2 regions of the Stenotrophomonas sp. SMYL41 genome follow, and region 2 is predicted to be linked to the other one. Evidence: riboswitches for the same ligand, from Rfam matches in the RefSeq annotation. Region 2 holds a riboswitch; the other holds the start of a gene.
What was found. Region 2 has a riboswitch for glycine ahead of gcvP (aminomethyl-transferring glycine dehydrogenase). Riboswitches for the same ligand answer to the same signal wherever they lie in the genome.
Positions count from the first base shown of each region.

Region 1: another riboswitch for glycine. It lies ahead of V3B30_RS17625 (trimeric intracellular cation channel family protein); the one in region 2 lies ahead of gcvP (aminomethyl-transferring glycine dehydrogenase).

Region 1 is NZ_JAWIRX010000017.1:14,666-19,075, reverse strand. It holds gene V3B30_RS17645 (NAD(P)/FAD-dependent oxidoreductase) at 1-357, shown strand, start outside; gene V3B30_RS17640 (hypothetical protein) at 440-916, opposite strand; gene V3B30_RS17635 (nuclear transport factor 2 family protein) at 920-1,351, opposite strand; gene V3B30_RS17630 (GIY-YIG nuclease family protein) at 1,424-1,699, opposite strand; glycine riboswitch at 1,740-1,829, shown strand; glycine riboswitch at 1,843-1,946, shown strand; gene V3B30_RS17625 (trimeric intracellular cation channel family protein) at 2,032-2,649, shown strand; gene V3B30_RS17620 (3-deoxy-7-phosphoheptulonate synthase) at 2,843-3,916, opposite strand; gene V3B30_RS17615 (hypothetical protein) at 4,212-4,410, opposite strand, start outside.
Region 2 is NZ_JAWIRX010000016.1:2,870-7,279, reverse strand. It holds gene gcvP (aminomethyl-transferring glycine dehydrogenase) at 1-1,865, opposite strand, end outside; glycine riboswitch at 1,928-2,030, opposite strand; gene V3B30_RS17040 (multidrug effflux MFS transporter) at 2,330-3,556, shown strand; gene V3B30_RS17035 (siderophore-interacting protein) at 3,698-4,410, shown strand, end outside.

The DNA.
Region 1 (4,410 bases), on a different contig from region 2:
GCCAATGGCAAGCCGGTACCCGGCGTGGCGCCTGCCGCCAAGCAGATGGGCAAGTACGTGGCCGGGGTGATCCGCGCGCGCCTGCATGGCAAAGCCGCACCGGGGCCGTTCAAGTACGCCGACTACGGCAACCTCGCCACCATCGGTCGCATGGCCGCGATCGTGCACCTGGGCCGGCTGCAGCTTTCAGGCATCCTGGCCTGGTGGTTCTGGCTGGCCGCGCACGTGTTCTTCCTGATCGGCTTCCGCAACCGCATCGTGGTGCTGCTGAACTGGGCCGTGGCGTACTGGAGCTACCAGCGCAGCGCGCGCATCATCTTCGGTGATGACCAGGAAGACCGGCGGCCGAGGCGGTAGGACCGAAGACGGATAGGGGTGCTCTGCCTGGGAGTAGATCCACGCCATGCGTGGATGCATGTCTGTGCAGGCCGCATGGAGCTCAGCCACGCATGGCGTGGCTCTGCTGCCTCATCGGGCCACCCGGCACCCGCCGTCTCGACCATGCCCGGCAGAAATCTTCCTTCCTCGCGGTGTCGGCAATCTGTGCGGTACTCCAATGCCGGGTGATCCAGATCGTCAACGCGGTGCTGCTCAGATGCCAGCGCAGCATGCCGTGCCGAGGCTGCCGCCACAGGTGGCGTCGGGCAATCCAGTAAGCCTCGCGCTCCACTTCAGGCACCTTCTTCTGCCTCGCGTTCGTATCGAACAGCTGCGCGGCGAAGCGCCAGGGATTCATCGTCTGGTATCCCGCCCGCGGTTCACTGCTGCATGCGGCCACACCACTGGGCGTGCGGTCGGCAGGGTTCGGTCGACCTTCCACCAGCGCCAGTCCAAGCAGGTACAGCAGGCCAGGCAGCAGTGCGATGCCGGTGACCAGCACGACGACGGAGAGCCATGCCTTGCCCGCAGCACGCATCGCTCACGGCGCCTTCGGTTTCGGGTACCACAACGCGTTGACGATGACCCAGCGCTGGTCGAAGCGCCCCATGTGGAAGTAGTCGACGAACCACGGGGTTTCCAGTCGTACCGAGGCCGCGTTGCCGGTCACGTCCAGCACCGTGCAGCGGCGGTCCCATTGATCCTTCGGGGTCTTCAGCGCGCCCTGCTTCGTCAACGAGACCAGCTCTTCCTTCGACATGCGGCGCAGGCCCAGGCGTTCGTCGGGTGTATCGCCGAGCACCGCGCGCTTGGCCAGGTCCGGGTGCAGGGAACGGTCGACACGCTTCGGGTCGGCCTCCAGCTGGCCATCGACGTAGTCGTGGCAGGTGGCTTCGATGGCCGCGAGGGTGACCGGGTCGGCGGCAGGGCTGGTTGCTGCGGAGAGAGCGAACAGCAGGGCGATCGTGGACATCCGGGTCTCCAGCTCTGGGCGCGGGGCGATCATCGCATGGGCCGGGCAGGCCCATCCACGCATGGCGTAGATCTACAGAAGCGTCTCGGCAGGTGCCTGCAGCCAGGCCAGCTTGCGTTCGCGCGGCTGCTGCTTGAGCTGCCATTCGGCGCGTGAGGCGCCGGCCCGGTCCGGGTACTCGCGCACGGCCAGTACCCGCAGCGGCGGCCGGGCCCGGGTGTAGCGCGCGCCCTTGCCGGCCTGGTGGGCGGCGAAACGCGCGTCCACGTCGGTGCTGATGCCGGCGTAATAGCTGCCATCGCGGCATTCGAGCAGGTACAGGAACCACGGGCGGAGGGACGGGGCCATGGCCGGATTATGCCGTGCTGCACTGCAGCGGATATACTGGCGCCCGAATGCAGGAGAGAGGCGCCGCGCTGGCGCCCGCCGAAGGCGCAGGCTCCCATGATCGCTCAGGCCGGTGGGCTGGAATCCCACCAACCATGCATTCGACTCGCCGAGCTGGAGAGAGGTCACCGGGCACGCCCGGGACGATCCGCCGAAGGGGCACGCGGCCTACGCCGCTGAACTCTCAGGCAAAAGGACAGCGGGAGCGGCACCGGTCATCGTCATCCCGTCATTGCGCAGGCAGTGGCGATAGTGGCGCATGGCCGGCCCCACCGCGCCCGGAGCCTGTCCCCATGCTGCTGTCCATCATCTACCTGATCGCCATTTCCGCCGAAGCCATGACCGGCGCACTGTCCGCCGGCCGCCGCCGCATGGACCTGTTCGGCGTGGTCATGATCGCCTGCGTCACTGCCCTCGGTGGCGGCTCGCTGCGCGACATCCTGCTTGGCCATTACCCGCTGGGCTGGGTGAAGCATCCCGAGTACCTGGGCTTCACCGTATGCGCGGCGCTGATCGCCACCTGGATCGCACGCTGGATGCACCACTTCCGCCGCACCTTCCTGGTACTCGACGGGCTGGGCCTGATCGCGTTCACCCTGATCGGCTGCTCGATTGCGCGCGAGGCTGGCCATGCCATGCCCATCGTGCTGATTGCCGGCATGCTGACCGGCGCGTTCGGTGGCGTGCTGCGCGACATCCTCTGCAACGAGGTGCCGCTGATCTTCCAGAAAGAGTTGTACGCGATCATCGCGCTGCTGACCGGTGCGGCCTATCTGTTGCTGCTGCACTGGGGAGTGGCCGATGCCACCGCGATACTGTGCTGCCTGGGCGGCGGCTTCGCATTGCGCCTGCTGGCGATCCACTACCGCTGGGAAATGCCGAAGTTCGTGTACCACGACGAAGTGCATTGAAGTTCGCGTTCGCCGAGCACGGGGTTCGACGGCGTGGATCTGCTGCACCACCCCGGCGATGTACCTGGCGCTGTCGCTGGTGCGCAGCGCCAGGCGCATCGCCGGTGCAGATGGGCCGGTCTCCAACTCCGGCCGGCCCTGATCGCGGCCGCACCCCCGCAGGCGCTGGCCGCCATCCACACACGTGCCGCACTCAGGCGGCTTCGGACACCTCTACGTCGCGACGGGCGCGCACCGCCGCAGCCAGTCGCTCCAGCACCGTCACGGTGGTGTCCCAGTCGATGCAGCCATCGGTGATGCTCTGCCCGTAGACCAGCGGCTGGCCTTCCACCAGTTCCTGGCGGCCACCGACCAGATGGCTCTCGATCATCACGCCAACGATGCGCTGTTCGCCGTCTTCCAGCTGAACGGCGATGTCCTCGATCACCTTCGGCTGGTTCTCCGGGTTTTTCAGGCTGTTGGCGTGGCTGGCGTCGATCATCAGGCGCGTGGGCAGCTTGGCCTTGGCCAGCGCCTGGCAGGCGTCGGCAACGCTGCCTGCGTCGTAGTTCGGCTGCTTGCCGCCACGCAGGATTACATGGCAATCCGGATTGCCGGTGGTCGATACGATGGCGGTGCCACCCTGCTTGGTGACCGACAGGAAGTGGTGCGGATTGGACGCCGCCCCCACCGCGTCAGCGGCGATCTTCACGTTGCCATCGGTGCCGTTCTTGAAGCCGACCGGGCATGACAGCCCCGAAGCCAGTTCGCGATGCACCTGGCTTTCGGTGGTGCGTGCACCGATCGCGCCCCACGCCACCAGGTCGGCGATGTACTGCGGCGAGATCACATCGAGGAATTCGACACCGGCCGGCAGGCCGAGCTTGTTGATGTCGCGCAGCAGGCCACGGGCGATGCGCAGGCCCTTGTCGATCCTGAAGCTGCCGTCCAGGTCCGGATCGTTGATCAGGCCCTTCCAGCCCACCGTGGTGCGCGGCTTCTCGAAGTACACGCGCATGACGATTTCCAGTTCGCCGGCCAGCGCGTCACGTAGCGGCTTCAGGCGCTGGGCATACTCGATGGCGGCCTTCGGGTCGTGGATCGAGCACGGGCCCACCACCACCGCCAGGCGGTCGTCACGGCCATGCAGGATCTGGTGCAGGGCCGCGCGCGAGGCGCTGACGGTGTCGGAGGCTTCATCGTCACAGGGCAGCATCGCCAGCAGCTGGGCAGGCGGTGTCAGCGGTTCGATGGTGCGGATACGCAGGTCGTCGGTGTGCGGGGGCATTGCGGGAGATCTCCGGAACGTTGGGGGTCCCCAGCGTGGCGGCATGAAAAAAGCCGCCAGGTTCGCTGGCGGCTTTCGGGAATGCGTCTGAAGCTTTCTTCAGGGTGAGCGCAGTCCTTCCTCCGCCAGTGGCTTCGGAAAGTAATACCAGTAAAAGCGGGTGGCGGCTGCGTTCATGGGTTGTATTGATAACACAGCTTTTGCGCAGTGCAAAATGTTTCATCCGCAACTGGGGACACGGTTCAGTGAGGTGCGCTCCAGCGCGGCCTACCCGGCAGCAGCCAGCCAATGTTGCTCATCTGCCATGCACTTCCACGTCCAGCAGGAGCCCTTCGTGGATGTCGGCCCAGCGCTCCAGCACGCGATCCAGCTCCTGCCTGGCCTCATCCAGCTGCTCGGGGTTGAGCAGGGAACGGGCGGTGTAGAGGTCGGAGACCAACCGCCGCAGGGCCGCTTCCGGGATGGCGACCGATGGCCCTTCCAGCCCCGGCAAC
Region 2 (4,410 bases):
CCGTTGGCATCGGTCTTGGTCACCACCACCTTCATGCCGCACATCTGCGCCGAGGCCGGGTTGGTGCCGTGCGCCGAGTCCGGGATCAGGCAGATGTCGCGGTGGTCTTCGCCGCGCGAGCGGTGGTAGGCGCGGATCGCCAGCAGGCCGGCGTACTCGCCCTGCGCGCCGGAGTTCGGCTGCAGGCTGACCGCGTCGTAGCCGGTGCATTCCACCAGCATCGCTTCCAGCGTGTCGATCAGCTCCTTGTAGCCCAGCGCCTGGTCGGCCGGCACCAGCGGGTGGATCTGCGAGAACTCCGGCCAGGTCACCGGGATCATCTCGGCGGTGGCGTTGAGCTTCATGGTGCACGAGCCCAGCGGGATCATCGTGCGGTCCATCGCCAGGTCCTTGTCGGCCAGCGAACGCAGGTAGCGCAGCAGTTCGTGCTCGCTGTGGTGGGTGTTGAACACCGGATGGGTCAGGAACGCGGACTGGCGCAGCAGGCCGGCCGGCAGTGCATCGGCGGTGCTGGCATCCAGCGCGTCGACGTCGGCCTGGGCACCGAACACGGCAGCCAGCGCGACCACGTCGGCGCGGGTGGCGGTCTCGTCCAGGCTGATGCCGACCGAGTCGCTGTCGATCGCGCGCAGGTTGTAGCCGGCGGCGCGGGCCTTGGCGTGGATCTCATCGGCATGCACGCCGGTGACATGCAGGGTGTCGAAGAAGTCACCGCCGACCTGCACGCCGGCGTTGCGCAGCGCGGCGGCCAGGATCGAGGCCAGGCGATGGGTGCGGCGGGCGATGCGGGTCAGGGCGTCCGGGCCGTGGTAAACGGCGTACATCGAGGCCATCACCGCCAGCAGCACCTGTGCGGTGCAGATGTTGGACGTGGCCTTCTCGCGGCGGATGTGCTGCTCGCGGGTCTGCAGGGTCAGGCGGTAGGCCGGGTTGCCCTGGGCATCGACCGAGACGCCGATCAGGCGGCCCGGCATCGAGCGCTTGTAGGCGTCACGGCAGGCCATGAACGCGGCGTGCGGGCCGCCGAAGCCGAACGGCACGCCGAAACGCTGGCTGTTTCCGACCACGATGTCCGCGCCCCATTCGCCCGGGGCGGCCAGCAGGGTCAGGGCCAGCAGGTCGGTGGCCACGGCCACCAGGCCGCCGCGCGCGTGCACGGCATCGACCAGCGCCTTGTAGTCGCCGACCTGGCCGAAGGTATCCGGGTACTGCAGCAGCAGGCCGAAGGCTTCCGCTTCCAGCGCTTCGGCCGGGGTGCCGACGCGCAGCACGATGCCCATGGGTTCTGCGCGGGTACGCAGCAGTTCCAGCGTCTGCGGGTGCACGGCGTCGTGCACGAAGAAGGTGTCCGACTTCGACTTGGCCGAACGCTTGGCCAGGGTCATCGCTTCAGCGGCGGCGGTGGCTTCGTCCAGCAGCGAGGCGTTGGCGATTTCCATGCCGGTGAGGTCGGCGCACAGGGTCTGGAAGTTGATCAGCGCTTCCATGCGGCCCTGCGAGATTTCCGCCTGGTACGGGGTGTAGGCGGTGTACCAGGCCGGGTTTTCCAGGATGTTGCGCAGGATCACGTTCGGCGTGTGGGTACCGTAGTAGCCCTGGCCGATGAAACTGCGCAGCACGGTGTTCTTGTCGGCGATCGCACGGATCTTCGCCAGGGCCTGCACTTCGGTCATCGACTCCGGCAGTGCCAGCGGCGCCGGCGACTTGATCTTGGCCGGTACGATGGCATCGGTCATCGCATCCAGCGACGCGTGGCCGACGACGTCGAGCATCTGCGCGATCTCGGCATCGTTGGGGCCGATGTGGCGCTCGACGAACGCGGAATGATGCTCGAGCTCACGCAGGGAAGGGGTGTTCTGGGACATGGCGAAGGATCCGTCAGGAAAGGGCACACGCACGGGCACAAGCCGCCGGTCGGCGGTCTGCGGGGCGCCCCTCTGTCCTTTTGCCTGAGAGTTTAAAAGCGCGGCGGACCGCAGCTTCGTGCCCCTTCGGCGCCGGATCGAACCGGTCTCTCCAGAGTTGTGTTACGGGTGGTATCGGGCCTGAGCGATTACGGGCGTTGCGCCTTCGGCAGCGGTGTTCCGCTTCTCCCACCGTGTTGCCCGCCGATTATAGCCCGTTGCGGGCGCGCCAGCCGCCTCCGGGCCCGGCCGTTGCGCCTGAATGGCCGATGGCCCGGCCGTGCGTTTTGTGCACCGCTGCATGGCATCAGGCGCAATCCCCACCTATGATGGGCGGATACCCGAATTCATCTGGCGCCGTCCCTGCAGAAGGGGATCGGCGCCCGCCGTGCGTGCTGCGCATGGCCCTGCCGGACGCCTTCCCCATGACCGCCGCTGTTGCTCCTTCCACCCGCCGCATGGCCCTGCTGCTCGCCGGCCTGGCCATGTTCGGCCCGTTCTCGATCGACACCATCTTCCCGGCGTTCCCGCAGCTGGCCCAGCGCCTGGCGGTGGACGAGGTGGCGGTGCAGCAGACCATCAGCGTGTACCTGCTGTTCTACGGCCTGATGAGCCTGGCGCATGGCCCTCTGTCCGACGCCTGGGGACGCAAGCGGGTGATCCTCGGTGGCCTGGTGATTTTCGTCGGCGCCTCGGTCGGCTGTGCGCTGTCCACCGACCTGACCACGCTGCTGGCGTTCCGCGCGCTGCAGGGCCTGTCTGCAGGCGTCGGCATGATCGTCGGCCGGGCGGTGATCCGCGACCTGTACCACGGCCATGACGCGCAGCGGCTGATGAGCCAGGTGTCGATGCTGTTCGGCATCGCCCCGGCCATCGCGCCGATCATCGGCGGCTGGATCCTGCTCAGCGGTGCTGGCTGGCCGCTGATCTTCTGGTTCCTGGTGGTGTTCGCACTGGTCCTGCTGGCAGCCACCGCACGCTACCTGCCGGAAACCCACCCGGTCGAGGCCCGGGTGCCGTTGTCGCCGCGCGTGCTGATGCGTGATTACGTGCGCATCGGTTTCAACCCGCGCTTCCTGCGCCTGGCGTTGGCCGGCAGCATCGGTTTCGGCGGCATCTTCCTGTACATCGCCTCGGCGCCGGTGTTCGTGATGCAGCACCTGCATCTGGGCGAGGGCGGCTTCGCCTGGCTGTTCATCCCCACCATCGGCGGCATGACCACCGGCTCGTTCCTGTCCGGGCGCATGGCCGGGCACACCACGCCCACCCGCCAGGTCGCCATCGGTTTCGGCCTGTGCGCGCTGTCGGTGGTGCTGAACGTCGGCTACGTGGCGCTGGCGCCGCAGTTCGTGCTGCCGTGGGCGGTGCTGCCGATCTTCCTGGGCGGCATGGGCATGGCATTGATCTTCCCGATCCTGGCGCTGGCGGTGCTGGACATGTACCCGCACCAGCGCGGCCTGGCCTCGTCGCTGCAGGCCTTCGTGCAGCTGATGATCAGCACCGTGGTGGCCGGCGTGGTGTCACCGCTGCTCAGCGCCAGCCCGCTGCACCTGGCGCTGGGCCAGGCGGCGTTCTTCGGCGCCGGCTTCGTGTTCTGGTACTGGGAACACCAGCGCGAACACACGGCGCAGGCGGCCAGCACAGGTCACTGAGCAGCGTGCAGGGGTAGGGCGGGCCGTGACGCCCGCAGCACTTGCGACGGGAAACCACCGGACTAGGCTGGGTACTCCAGCCAGCCGGTGCACGGGTGCACAACAGCCAGCCGATCCACTGTCGTTGCATGAGGTACCCCCATGGCTGCGCAGCAGACCTACCGCCTGTTCGAGGTGGCGCTGAAGGAGCGCCGCGTTCTTTCCCCTTCCCTGGACCGCATGGTGTTCACCGGTGCCGACGTGGCGCGGATGAAGACCGAAGGCCCGGACCAGCGCATCAAGGTGTTCTTCCCCTTGCCCGGCCAGGAGGTGCCGCAGGTCCCCAGCGGCGAGGACTGGTATCCACGCTATCGGGCCCTGCCGGACGACCAGCGCCCGCCGATGCGCACCTACACCATCCGCCAGCTGCGCGCCGAGCAGGGCGAGGTCGACGTCGATTTCGTCATCCACGGCGTGACCGGCCCCGCCTCGCGCTGGGCCATGCATGCACGGCCGGGCGACCGTGTGGTGCTGCTGGCCCCGGATGCCGACTGTGCCGACAGCAGCGAGGGCTGGGAATGGAAGCCGCCGGCCGGCGTTGGCCAGGTGCTGCTGGTGGCTGACGAGACCGCGCTGCCGGCCGTGGCCGGCATTCTCGAGGAACTGGCGGCCATGGTGGATCCGCCGCGTACGTTGGCCCTGCTGGAAGTGGCGCAGGCCGGTGATGCGGTTCCCCTGAAGGCGCCGGCCACGGCCGAGCTGGTCTGGTTGCCGCGCGGGCAGGCGGCGTACGGGCAGCCCTTGCTGCAGGCAGTCCAGGCAAGGTTGGCCGCGGCCTCGGGTGTGGCTGCCGGCGATGCGCTGGAGGAGATCGA